One region of the Streptosporangium sp. G12 genome, then DNA from elsewhere that is predicted to be linked to it. Evidence: riboswitches for the same ligand, from Rfam matches in the RefSeq annotation. Region 1 holds a riboswitch; each other region holds the start of a gene.

Region 1 (3,199 bases):
TGTTGAAGCGCGCGGCGTTGGCCTCGGGCCGGAAGGTCACGATCGTGCCGTTCTCCTGGCGGTAGGCCTTGAGCCCCTCGAAAAGCTCCTGCGCGTAGTGGAAGACCGACGTCGCGGGGTCGAGGGTGAGCGGGCCGTACGGCATGAGCCTGGCGTCGTGCCAGCCCCGTCCCTCGGTGTAGTCGATCGAGATCATGTGGTCGGTGAAGACCTGACCGAACCCCGGGCTCGCCAGTACCTGCTCGCGCTCTGCCGCGGTGCGAGCGTGGTCGGAGAGCTGCACGTCGAAGCTGAGCTTCTGAGCGGTGGTCATCGCACGGATCCTTCTCTTGGTGTCTGGCTTACCCTTGGGTCCATTCTGCGTCGGACCGGGTAACGGGAAACTACTCCATCTATGCCGAAAACCGGCAGTGCTGGAGAAACAAAAACGCACCTGGCGGCTCGGGTGAGCCGCCAGGCGCGTCGGGGTCGAGGAGGGCGGCTTCCTCAGCCGGCTACTCGGGCGGTGATGTCGTCGCCGATCTCGTGGGTGGTCCGGCCGGCCCGGCCGGCCGGCCGCTCGGCCAGGTCGTCGGCGACGGCCCGCTCGACCCTGGCGGCCTCGGCGGCCATGCCCAGGTGGTCGAGGAGCATGGCGACCGACAGGATCGTGGCGGTCGGGTCGGCCTTGCCCTGGCCCGCGATGTCGGGGGCGCTGCCGTGGACCGGCTCGAACATGCTCGGCGCGGTGCGGTCGGGGTTGACGTTGCCGCTGGCCGCCAGGCCGATGCCACCGGCGATCGCCGCGCCGATGTCGGTGAGGATGTCGCCGAAGAGGTTGTCGGTGACGATCACGTCGAAGCGCTCCGGCTGGCTGACGAAGAACATCGAGGCCGCGTCGACGTGACAGTAGTCGGTCTGGACGTCGGGATACTCCAGGCCGACACGGTCGAAGGTGCGGGCCCAGAGGTCGCCGGCGTAGGTGAGCACGTTGGTCTTGTGGACCAGCGTCAGCTTCCTGCGGGGGCGGCCCAGCGCCTTGTCGAAGGCGTAGCGCACGACGCGCTCGACGCCGTGGGCGGTGTTCAGCGACTCCTGGGTGGCGATCTCGTGCGGCGTGCCCCGGCGCATGACGCCGCCCGCACCGGCGTACGGGCCCTCGGTGCCCTCGCGGACGACGACCATGTCGATGTCCTCGGGACGGGCCTTGCCCAGCGGCGTCTCGACGCCGGGGAAGAGCTTGACCGGGCGGAGGTTCACGTAGTGGTCGAGCTGGAAGCGGAGCTTGAGCAGCAGGTCGCGCTCCAGGACGCCCGGGGGCACGCTGGGGTCGCCGACCGCGCCGAGCAGGATCGCGTCGTATCCGCGCAGTTCGTCGAGGACCGGATCGGGCAGGGTCTCGCCGGTCTCGTGGTAGCGCTTGGCACCGAGGTCGTAGGTGGTGGTCTCCACCTTCGTGCCGACCGCTTCGAGGACCTTCAGCCCCTCGGTGACGACCTCGACTCCGATTCCGTCCCCGGGGATGACCGCCAGGCGAATGTTACGCGAATCCATGCAGGCACCTTACCGGTCCGTCTCGGTGATCGAACACCGGTCTCATCCTCCGGACACATCCGCCCGACGAGGCCTCTGATCGTTTTGTCCATCTTTGCTTGGTATTGACCGTTTCGAGAGGTTTCGTTATGGTCCTCCCATTCACGTCAATGCCTAATCCGTACGGGCCATCCCCTTACCGGGCCCGCACGGAGCCGGGGAACCACTCTTTACGGGATCTACCGGACCCCGGGCACCCCGCTCCTCCCCCGGAGCGCGTTCCCGGCCGTCATCAGGTGGATTCCTTGGGGCGAATCAGCGCGTTCTCGCGCCGTAGGGCGGCCTCCACGCCCGAGCCCGACAGCTCACCCGGCCGGCCTTATGGAAGGAATCACCCTGTCCGGCACAGTTCTCCCCCGTGTCCTGTCCATCTCCGCCTCCATGATCGTCGCCGGCGCCGCGGTGTGCGCGACCTCGACCGCCGCCCTGGCCGCATCACCGCCCCCCGCCCCCGGGCCCGCCGCGCTCAACACCCCCGCGCTGAAGGACGCGCTGAAGGCCACGGCCGTCAAGCCCGCCTGGCAGAAAGCCGTGAAGTGGGCCATGTCCAAGCGCGGAACGCCCTACGTCTGGGGCGGCACCGGCAACGGCGGCTTCGACTGCTCCGGCCTGGTGCTCCGCGCCTACGGCGCAGCCGGGATCAAGCTCCCCCGCGTCACCAACGACCAGTACGCCGCCTTCTCCAAAAAGATCACCTGGGAGAATCTCAAGCCCGGTGACCTGGCCTTCTTCAGTGGCCTCGGCCACGTCGGCATGATCACAAAGCCCGGCTACATGGTTCACGCCCCGCGGACCGGCGACGTGGTCAAGGAGGAGAAACTCGACTCCTGGCGTCGCGAATCCTTCGTCGGCGCGGTGCGTCCCGACCCGCAGGGGGTTCAGCTGGCCAAGCGGGTCGAGCTCGCGACCGAAGCCGTGACCGACGGATGAGACACGCCGGCGGATCACCGCTGGGAGGCCGTGGAGACCCCGGCGGTGGAGAGAACGGGTTCAGCGGGTGGGAGCACCGCCGTTGTCCCTGCGGTCCAGAGCGGTCTGGAGCGCGTCGATGGCCTCGTCCTCGGTCTCCTCGGGACGGTTCCAGGGATACATGTCGTACATGGCGAATCTCGTCTCGGTCGCATGCCGGCAAGGAAGGTGGTCGAGACTCCGGTCGGGACTCCGACCAGGCCTGATGTCGCGGGTCCGGATCACGGACCGGCGGCGGGGGCTTGGGGCCGGCATGCGCCACGACACCGCGGCGAGTCGCCGGCCTGCCCCTGTCAGGCCTCGCCGCGGCAGGTAGGAATTACGAGAACCTGGCGCATTTGACTCCAGGTTACCCGTCCGCGGGAAAACCGTCTCGCCCGGCGTACGCACTTCTCACATGCTGAGACGAGACGTGGCCGCCGCCCCGGTCCCCGGGGCGGCGGCCACGTCGGCGGTACGGCTAGTCGGCCAGGTCGACCGAGCGACCGCTGTCGGCGCCGATCTCCGAACCGATCTGGTCGATCACCTCGGCCGGGATGGCGGTGTCGACGGTGAGCGCGATGAGCGCCTTGCCGCCCTTGGCGTCACGGGCCACCTGCATCGAGGCGATGTTGATCGAGTGGTCGCCGAGAATGCGGCCGACCACGCCGACGATGCC
Region 2 (3,199 bases), on a different contig from region 1:
CGCGCCGGTCCCGCCCTGCTGGCCGTACTGCTGCTGCCCGTAGTCGGGCTGCTGGCCGTAACCGGGCTGGGGCTGCTGCTGCCCGTACGCGGGCTGCTGCCCGTACGCACCGGTCCCGCCCTGCTGGCCGTACCCCTGCTGCTGGCCGTAGCCCTGCTGCCCGTAGTCGGGCTGCTGGCCGTAGCCCTGCTGCTGGCCGTACCCCTGCTGCCCGTAGCCCTGCTGGCCGTATCCGGGCTGGCTCTGCCCTGGGCCGGTGTTCGGCTGTGAGGCCTCCGACCGATACCCCACGACTGTCACGTCGGGGTCGAGTTCGCCAGGAACCCGCCCCGCGTTGTGCTGTCCGTAATCCGGCTGTCCCGACGGTGTGCGATCGCGGTCGGGATCATCCTGTGGATACGGCGGCTGTCCGGTGCTCACCGCGTCACCTCACTTAGACTGCGCATGTGGCAAATGTCAGACGCACATGCATGCTGCTGCACAAGGTATCGACATAGGTATCAACAGTCACCTTTCCGATCAGTCAGCTCCAAAGTCACCAGAGTCGGGCTCACGTGTCAGGTGCAACAGCATCCGGGTGTTTCCCAAGGTGTTGGGCTTGACGTGTTCCAGATCGAGGAACTCCGCCACACCCTCGTCATAGGAGGCGAGAAGTTCGGCGTAGACCTCCGGGGCGACGGGCGTGCCCTGGATTTCCCGGAATCCGTGCCGGGCGAAGAAGTCGACCTCGAAGGTCAGGCAGAAGACCCTGCGCAGGCCCAGCTCGGCGGCCGTGCGAATGAGCGCGGAGACGATCCGGTGGCCGATTCCCATCCCCCTGCGGGTCGGATCGACGGCGACGGTGCGGATCTCGGCCAGATCCTCCCAGAGGACGTGGAGGGCCCCGCAGCCGATCACCTCCCCCTCCCCGTCGGTGGCGACCCAGAACTCCTGGACGTCCTCGTACAGGGTGACGGTGGCCTTCTCCAGCAGGCGCGGGCCGACACCGCCGTAGGTGTCGACGAGCCGCCTGATGGCCCGCACGTCCGGGGTGCGGGCGCGGCGGACCGCGACCTCGGGGACCTCGGGTACCTCGGGGCCCGTCCCCGGCCCGGGCGAACCCCGCTCCGCCCCCGCGGATTCGGCGCGCCGCTCCCCGTCGCCGGAGGCGCGAACGGCCGGCACGGGAGAATGCTCAGCAAGCTGCTCCATGACCGTTCAGCGTACGTCCTCACGTGTCTTCAATTACGGCTCATCCTTAACTCTCAGCTCGCAGGCCGCACATGACCCTTGGCGATCGCTTTACCACTCTCGGTGTTCGGCACCTCTCGTGTGCCACAGCTCACCTTTGGCACGGTCCCGGACCTGGGAAGACCTCCGCCACACCCGCCGCACGGGAGGCAAAGGCAGCGTAATGGCCATGTTGATCATTTCGAGGTGTGATCTTTTCGTGACACCTCAGTTGCGAAACCTCTACTGAATTCGCAGTTCTGGTTGAGCAGGAACCACAGGTGCACTAATCTCCGTGCTCGATGTCAGAGACGTAAAAAGCCTGACCCGCCGAATCCCTCACAGGGGAACCGGGGACCCACCACGTCCTCCGGGGTGAATCCGAGTGCCACCGGCGCACCCGGTAGGGCTGCCTCCGGCCCGAACCCGTCAGCTAACCCGGTAGGCGGCCGAGAGAGGAGCCCGTTGGTGAAGCGCACGCGCGACCGCGGAGGAAAGCACACGGGCCACGAGACCCGCTGCGGAGAACGCGCGCCGCGAGGGCTGCGCCGTCGCATGGCGGTCGTCGGCCTGGCATTCGCCACCCTGACCCTCGGCACCCCGCTGGTGGCGGCCACCGCGGACCCCGAGCCCAGCCTCCAGCAGCTGGCCAAGCAGGCCGAGAAGCTGCACCAGGAGATCGGCGTCCTCGCGGAGCGCTACAACGGCGAGCGGGTCAAGCTCAAGCAGGCCCAGCGGGCCGCCGAGAGCGCCAGGAAGACCCTCGCGTCGAGCGAGTCCGAGCTGGCGGCCCGTCGCACCAAGGCCACCCTGCTGGCACAGAGCACCTACATGTCGGGCGGCCTGAACTCCGGGCTCGCCTTCACGCAGGCCACCGACCCCGACACCTTCCTCGACCAGGCCACCACCAACTACGCGCTCCAGCAGCAGCAGAGCGAGGAGGTCGCCCAGGTGAGCCGGGCGATCGAGGCCGCCGAGCGGGCCCAGGCCAGCGCCAAGGCCAGGACGGCGGAGGTCAAGAAACTTCTGGCGGAGATCGACGGCAACCGGACCAAGATCGAACGGTTGGTCGACCGGGTCGAGAGCGACCTGTTCAGCGAGGTGCGCACCAGGGCCGTCAGCAACAGGGGCGCCCGGGTGAAGACGAACGTGCCCATCGTCGGCAGCGGCAAGGCCGCGGAGGCCACTCGCTGGGCGCTCACCCAGCAGCTGAAGCCGTACGTCTGGGGCGCCGAGGGACCCAACTCCTTCGACTGCTCCGGCCTGGTCATGTGGGCCTACCAGAAGGTCGGCATCAGCCTGCCGCACTACACCGGCGACCAGTGGACCGCGGGCACCCACGTCTCCAGGAAAGAGCTGCGCCCCGGCGACCTGGTCTTCTTCTACAGCGACCTGCACCACGTCGGGATCTACATCGGCGCGGGCCTGATGGTCCACGCCCCCCAGACGGGTGACGTCGTCCACATCACCACGATCGACAACCGGCCCTTCGTCGGAGGCGTCCGCATCGCCGCCTGAACGGGCGTCGACGACCGGGGCCGCGCACGGCCGAACCGGGTCCGGGGCCGCGCACAGGCCGAGCCGGTTCCGGGCCGCACGCGTGTCCGGCCCGACCTGCCGGACACGCGGCGGTGCGTCAGATCAGGCGGCGGCGGGCCGCCCAGGCCACGGCCTCGATCGCCGTGGCGACGCCGATGCGGTCGCAGATGCCCCTGAGCCTGCGCCTGACCGTCCGGCCGCTGATGTCGAGGCGACGCCCCACCCGATCGACCGTGACACCCTTGGCGAGCTCGGCCAGCAGCACGAGGTCGTCGTCGCTGAGACCGATATCGCTCATGCCCAGGGGGCTGTCGCCATGGCGTGAATCCACTTCTGGATATGCCATCAAGAGTCACTCCCCCCACTCTGGAAACCGGGTGCGAGACGCCGGAAATGAATACCGTCCGCCAGGAACGGTAAACGCCTTGTTCAAAGGTCGTCAAGTTCCACT
Region 3 (3,199 bases), on a different contig from region 1:
CGGCGCCTCCTGCGACAGGATCACGTTGTAGAGCGTGTTGGGGCCGTCGAGGAACTTGGGGTCGGTCTTGCCGGGGTTGGCGGCCTTGAACTTCTCGCCGATCGCCTTGAAGGCGTTCCAGTCCGGCCAGAGCTTGCCGACCTCCTCGCGGTCGGTGGGCAGGCCCGCCTTCTCGAACAGGTCCTTGCGGTAGCACATGGTCATGCCGCCGATGTCCGTGCCCAGGGCGAAGAGCTTGTTGTCGGCGTTGATGCCGTTGTCCCACTTCGCTGCGGGGAAGTCGGCCTTGCGGCTGTCCAGCCCGTACTCGGCCAGGTCGGTGAAGAACTGCGGGCGGGCCTTCATGAGACCCATCGCGCCCTCGTCCAGGGCGATGATGTCGGCGGCGCCGCTGCCCGCCTGCAGGCGCTGGAGCAGCTGCGGGAGGTAGACGTCCTCGAACCGGTCGGTCAGGTTCTGGTACTTGACCTGGATGTTCGGGTGCGCCGCGTTCCACGTCTCCACGGCCTTGTCGTAGCCGAAGTTCTCGCCGCCGCCGAAGGTGTGCACGGTGATGGTCACCGGCTCGGCCGGAGCGGCGGCGGAACCGGTGCCCGCGGCGGGCGCGGACGGCTCGCTGGAACTGCACGAAGTGATGGCCAGGGCGGTGGCCGCCATGACCGCGACGGCGGCCAGCTTGCCGTGCCGCTTGTTGTTCAACATTACGGACCCCTCTCAGGTGGTCGCCCGAATCATTGGGAGGCGACATCGCGGGCCGGTCCCCGACAAACGCGGTCCTCGCGACGAGGTCGTTCCTCAATGTGCTTTGGGAGCGCTCCCACGAAGAGTGGACGATAGGCAACCGAGACGTCAATATGCCGAAACTCAACCGTTACATCCGGTCGTTTTAGGCAGGACTATCGGCATCGAATATGCACAAACACCTCATCAGGGTGATTGGGAGCGCTCCCATCTCACGGGCATACAGTCGGGGCATTTCGTGTCCGTGCGGGGTGGGGGACGCGTAACGCTCCCGGGGGCGGCGCTCGAACGAGCGCCGCCCCCGGGAGCGGGTGGACCGGGCGGCCGTTCACCGGCGGGGGGCCGGGACGCCCGCGCCGCCGGGGGAGGCGGGCGCGGGCGGCGGGCGCGGGGTCAGTCGGAGTAGACGGGGTATCCGTAGCCGACGATCTGGGAGACGGGCCGGACGCGCTGTTCGACGTCGCCGTTGCCGGTGTTGCCCTCGATCGTGGTGATCGTGCCGTCCCCGTTGTCCTTCTTCACGAAGCCGACGTGGTCGATGCCGTCGATGCTCTTGCCGCCGGCCCAGTCGAAGTAGACGACGGCGCCGGGGGTGGGGATGGTGCCCCAGTGCCCGTTGTCCTTGAACCACTTGGCGTGGGCTACGGTGTAGGCGTCCCAGCCCATCGTGGGGCGGATGCCGGCCATCTCGCCGACCCAGGAGACGAACATCGCGCACCAGGGGGCGTTGGCGTAGTCGTACACGGTGTTGCCGCCGTCGCGGGCGAGGGTCTCCTTGGCGCGAGGGCTCGACATGTACCAGGAGTGGAACTTGGTCCCGCCGCCCTCGGCGTTCTCGCGGATGCCGATCTGCTTGGAGGCGATGTCCAGGACCTTCGCCGCGGAGACCTTGGGAAGCCTCTCGGCCACGGTCTGGAGCGGGGTTTTGGCGGCCTTGGACGTCTGCGCCTTGGTGTCGACGGGCGGAGCGTTCACGACGCCGTGGCCGTCGGCCAGGGCGACGCCGGTGGTGCCGGTCGTCAGGGCGATACAGGCGCCCAGGACGGCGCATGCCGCGCGGGGGGTGGAGATGAGGCGATGCTTAGCCATACGGGGGTTCGACTCCTTGCTTCGCTTCCATTCCGCCTACCGGGTTAGCTGACGGGTTCGGGCTGGGAAGTGCCCTACGGCGCACAGGTGCGCTGATTCACCCCAGGAACGTGGTTCCCCGGTTCCGCAGACCTCGCGGATTCGGCGGCCGTGCTCACCGGCGGAAGGTCTCCGTCAGGTGGGACACGGTCGGGCAATGTGACGGCAATGCATAGACCTGGATAGATCTAGGCAATCGCCATGAATAGGACGAAGGTACGCCAGACGGACAGACGATTACAAGTAGGACATATTGCCCTGACTTGGGAATACGTCCGAATCGGATCGGTGTTGCGGGGTGCCGCCCGGCCCGGGAGCGGGGTGAGGCCGCGCCGGCCGCGTCTCCTTCCGGCGGCCGGGGGAACGCCCCGCCGAGGCCGGGATCCCCTGCCCCCACGGCGATCCCGGTTTTCCGGACCCGCCTGCGAGCCGTCGGCCGGGGGGTGCTATGACGTGCGGGCGAACCCCCTGGTCCAAGGTGGCGTGTCCTTATGTTTCCGAACAGGCATTCGATAGTAAAAAGTATTCGGATGGTAGGGGTTCTCCCATGGAAGGTCAGGAGAGGGCGCGCGGGAGCCGGAGGTCCGCGACCCGCGCCTGACGAGGTTTCCGCAGCTCAGAGCGATGGGGCATGGGTGCGATCCGGCCGTCGGCGGGCCTGGCCGCCCGAAGGGTAAAGAAACGTGCGCTCGGAGGGGCCCGACGCCCGCGAAGGTAAAGATAAGAGGTAAAGGAACACGCTTTCCAGGAGGCCTCGCCGTCCGCGGAGGTAAAGGCGTGCGGGACGGGGGAGCGCGTTCCCGGGAGGTGCGGGCCGCCCGCCGGGGTCAGGTCGCCGAGCCGGACCACGCGCGAAACAGCGGAAGCAGGAAGCGGTCGACCGTCTCCTCGACGAACTCCCGGTCCAGCGGCTTTCCGGTGAAGAACAGCCGGTACCACACCAGCGCCTCGGTGACCTTCCTGAGCTCGACCGCGTCCACCGGCCCCGGGAGCTCGCCGCGCTCCCTGGCGCGGTCGAGCAGCGGGGTGGTGCCCGTGATGTCGGCACGGGGCACGTTGTCGCGCAGGGCGGCGGCCAGGTCGGGGGAGGTGAGGAGCGCGGGGAACAAGCCGAAGATCATCGCGTGCTTCCGCTCCAGGATCCGGCAGAACCCGTCCACGACCTCGATCAGATCCCCGCGCATCGTCCCGGTGTCGGGCGGCGGCGCGACCTCGATCTCAAGGTGGTTGCAGATCAGGTCCACGACCAGCGCCTCCTTGTCCTGCCAGCGACGGTAGATCGTGGCCTTGCTGGCGCTGGCCCGCCTGGCGATCTGGTCGACGGACATCC
Region 4 (3,199 bases), on a different contig from region 1:
GGGACCGGCGGGGGCAGGGGCAGGAGGCTCTCGGTGGAGCTGCCGCCGGGGGACGTGGTGTGGCCCGACCCCGGTTACGCCCAGCTCGCCGTCCGTCGCCGTCCGGCGTTCTGGCTCAGCGAGGTGGCGGTCTCCGGCGAGTACTGGGCGCGGCTGAGGGCCCAGCACGAGCGGTCGGGCCTGTGGCCGGTGCTGCTGGAGGACTCCGTCCAGCCCTGGTCGGCCGGCCAGATCGCCCCGGACACGGCCGGTCAGATCGACAACTACCACGCCGCCGCGTTCATGGCCGAGGTGTGGTCCGACTGGATCGCCAAGGCCAACCTCGACCAGCTCGAACTGCTCGAGCCCTTCGGACCCGAGTGCCCCGGCCCGGCCCCCCCGGGCAGGCTCGCCGCAGACCCCGGCGTGGTCGCCGACTGGTACGCCGGGCTGGTGGCCGAGCGCAGGACCCCGCTCGGGCTCGTCGCGGTCGAGCGCGGGGCCGACGCCCTCGCCGTCATGGGCTGGCAGGGCGCCCTCAACCACAACGAGTGGATGGTCCCGCTCGCGGCCGTCGTGCGCAGCTGGGAGGACAGGTTCGGGGTGCGGGTGGTCGGCATGGGTTTCAACACCCTCGACCTCAGCGTCGCCGCGCCCCCGACCACCTCCGAGCACGCCCTGCACGTCGCCGCGGAGCACTGGACGTTCTGTCCCGACAGCATCATCCAGGGGGCGGGGAACCTCATCGACTACGCCGAGCAGATCAAGGGCAGGAACGCCTGGTCGTTCTGGTGGGACTGAGCGGGGCCGGGCGGGACCGGTCGGCCGGGGACGACCCGCGGGGCGGGCTCCCCTTGAGTGAACCTTTACGGAAAGGGATCGGCCGGCCTGGGGAGGGCTCGCGAGGCGGCGTTCCGCCGCGTGGATCTCCGGGCGCGGGGCCCTGGAACGGGGCCCGGGACGGGGTTTCGGGGCTGGACACCGAGATGGGGGAGACATCCGTGCTGGTAGGACGGGTGTTGGCCTGACGGGGCGATCGATGAGGCTTCCTTGAAGCTTGTAGGTAGATCTTCTGGGGTTTTCATGGTGTTTGCTTTGCTTTGTCCGGTTTTGGTGGGTAGTGTCCACAGTCATCGGTAGGCGACCTGCCCTTCACAAGAGGGAGCGGCCGGCCGACGTCGAATCCCGAGGGCCCGCAGGGGCCCCGGAGCCGGGGAACCACTTTTCCGGGGTGAATCCGCCGCGACCACGCGGCGGTAGGGCAACTCCACCGCCCGAACCCGTCAGCTAACCCGGTAGACGAGATGGAGAGGAGATCCCCTCATGGATCACCGCGTTACCACGTCGGTGCAGCCCTTGTCCGTGCCGACCACCTGAACTTTTCCCCCCTTCCGCCGACATCCCCCGTTCCCCCCGGACCTTCTCGCCGCGCCTGATCGCGGCACCTTCCAGATCGTGCTCCGCGTAGCGATTGCCTGAGATTCCGGCTACGCCCCCTTTTCCGACGAGCGCGTCCCCGCCAGTGCACCCCTTCGGTGTGTCGCACGTGGCTGCCCCGTTCCCTCGCGAAAGAGCCTTTTCTCCATGCGCCCCTTCCTTGGTTTGCACAAGAACGGCCTGAGCAAGTTCACCTGGCAGAAGAACAAGCCCCGCGGAAGCCGCCTCGCCGCCGCCGCTCTGGTCGGCGCGAGCGTCCTCGCCGCCACCGGTGTCGCGGTGGCGCTGCCCGCATCCACCTGTTTCGCCGCCACCGCCGACCCCGAGGTCGGGGTGGCGAAGGCCAGCGCCGAGTCCGTCCTCCTCCAGGGCGCGACCACGGCCTCCTACTTCTGGGACGACTCCTCCGGCCGGGCCGGTGACACCGGTCTGCCCGCCAGCGGCCGGCCGATGCAGAAGGGCATGATCGCCAGCCCGAGCTGGCCCCTGCTCACCGAGGGTTACCTCATCTACAAGGGCAAGAAGGCCAAGTTCTTCGTCGGCGACCGCGGCCCCGGTTCCCCCTCGAACCAGGGCATCATGATCGACATCGACGCCAAGACCTTCGCCGACCTGACCGGTGGAACGTTCAACGCCAGCACGCTCGGCGTGGACGGCAACGGCGGGATGGGCCACATCGACATCAAGTACGTGGTCACCAAGTGGGGTGACGGTACGGGGATAAAGAACCACCCCGTCGCGTTCTCCACCGGTGCCTGGAGCCGCAGGGACACCAGCCCGGCCAAGCCTCCGACGGTCGTCTTCGCCAAGGCCCAGGAACTGGGGATAGGCGTGCAGACCCAGCCGGTGAGCGCCGCGGTGCGGCCGTGGACCGGCAAGCCCAAGGTCATGGTCGAGTCCGCCTCCTGGCACGCCCCGGCCGGCGTGGCCGTCGCCGGTGCCCGCGCCGCCGAGATCGGCGCGGGGAAGGGCTGAGCCGGAGCCGCCGCCCTCCGGAGTCCTCCGGGAACGCTCCGAAAGGGCTCCGGGAGGGCTCCGGGAGGACTCCGGGAGGACGCTGAGAGGACTCCGGTGCGGTCCGTGCCTCCCGGGGCGCGGACCGCACCGGAGGATCAGACTTCGAGCTTCTCCTCGATGCCGCGCAGGGTGTGCCGCGCGAGCGCGAGGTTGGCCCGGTTCCGGTCGAGAGCCAGGTAGAGGAACAGCCCTTTGCCGCTCCGGCCGGCGATCGGGCGGATCACGTGGTACTGCGTGCCGAGCGTGATGAGGATGTCCTCGATGCCGTCCTTGAGGCCGAGCGACTCCATGGTCCGCATCTTGGCCTTGACGACCTCGGTGTTACCCGCGGCCGCGATCTGGAGGTCGAGGTCCTTGGACCCGCCGAGCGCGCCCAGCGCCATCCCGCTGTTGTAGTCGACGACGACCGCGCCGACGGCACCGTCGATCGCCATCATCTCCTTGAGCGAGATGTCCATGTTGCCCATTGCTGTCTCCGATCACTGGGGTATCGATGTGCGCGAACCGGCGGCGGCCAGTCTGGCCGCCGTCTTGCGGCCCTCCAGCCGGAGCAGCCCGAGGTTGGTCCCCGGGCGCGCCAGGACTGTGAGGACGATCTTGGGTCCGGCGGCGTAGAACGCCGCGTAGCCGTTGGTGCCGGAGATCAACGTCTCCTCGAAGGTGCCCTTGCCGGCCATGCTCGTCATCCGGCGGCTGAGGGCCAGCACCGCGGAGGAGAGCGCCCCGGTCTGCTCGGTGTCCCTCTCCAGGTCGCTCGCTATCGTCA

What was found. Region 1 has a riboswitch for cyclic di-AMP ahead of ACVCAG_RS04055 (C40 family peptidase). Riboswitches for the same ligand answer to the same signal wherever they lie in the genome.
Region 2: it holds a riboswitch for cyclic di-AMP, as region 1 does, so the genes downstream of both, ACVCAG_RS25410 (NlpC/P60 family protein) here and ACVCAG_RS04055 (C40 family peptidase) in region 1, are expected to answer to the same signal.
Region 3: it holds a riboswitch for cyclic di-AMP, as region 1 does, so the genes downstream of both, ACVCAG_RS28480 (CHAP domain-containing protein) here and ACVCAG_RS04055 (C40 family peptidase) in region 1, are expected to answer to the same signal.
Region 4: it holds a riboswitch for cyclic di-AMP, as region 1 does, so the genes downstream of both, ACVCAG_RS20690 (hypothetical protein) here and ACVCAG_RS04055 (C40 family peptidase) in region 1, are expected to answer to the same signal.

The regions. Positions count from the first base shown of each region.
Region 1 covers NZ_JBRIQO010000002.1:200,443-203,641, reverse strand. Annotated here, with positions in the region: gene ACVCAG_RS04065 (branched-chain amino acid aminotransferase) at 1-313, opposite strand, end outside; gene ACVCAG_RS04060 (3-isopropylmalate dehydrogenase) at 487-1,533, opposite strand; cyclic di-AMP (ydaO/yuaA leader) riboswitch at 1,674-1,906, shown strand; gene ACVCAG_RS04055 (C40 family peptidase) at 1,954-2,502, shown strand; gene serA (phosphoglycerate dehydrogenase) at 3,002-3,199, opposite strand, start outside.
Region 2 covers NZ_JBRIQO010000017.1:82,607-85,805, forward strand. Annotated here, with positions in the region: gene ACVCAG_RS25400 (RDD family protein) at 1-291, opposite strand, end outside; gene ACVCAG_RS25405 (amino-acid N-acetyltransferase) at 520-1,164, opposite strand; cyclic di-AMP (ydaO/yuaA leader) riboswitch at 1,528-1,672, shown strand; gene ACVCAG_RS25410 (NlpC/P60 family protein) at 1,678-2,727, shown strand; gene ACVCAG_RS25415 (LuxR C-terminal-related transcriptional regulator) at 2,846-3,046, opposite strand.
Region 3 covers NZ_JBRIQO010000020.1:61,863-65,061, reverse strand. Annotated here, with positions in the region: gene ACVCAG_RS28485 (extracellular solute-binding protein) at 1-702, opposite strand, end outside; gene ACVCAG_RS28480 (CHAP domain-containing protein) at 1,135-1,830, opposite strand; cyclic di-AMP (ydaO/yuaA leader) riboswitch at 1,849-1,987, opposite strand; gene ACVCAG_RS28475 (TetR/AcrR family transcriptional regulator C-terminal ligand-binding domain-containing protein) at 2,697-3,199, opposite strand, start outside.
Region 4 covers NZ_JBRIQO010000013.1:85,485-88,683, reverse strand. Annotated here, with positions in the region: gene ACVCAG_RS20695 (DUF4253 domain-containing protein) at 1-780, shown strand, start outside; cyclic di-AMP (ydaO/yuaA leader) riboswitch at 1,146-1,296, shown strand; gene ACVCAG_RS20690 (hypothetical protein) at 1,564-2,391, shown strand; gene ACVCAG_RS20685 (hypothetical protein) at 2,529-2,900, opposite strand; gene ACVCAG_RS20680 (roadblock/LC7 domain-containing protein) at 2,913-3,199, opposite strand, start outside.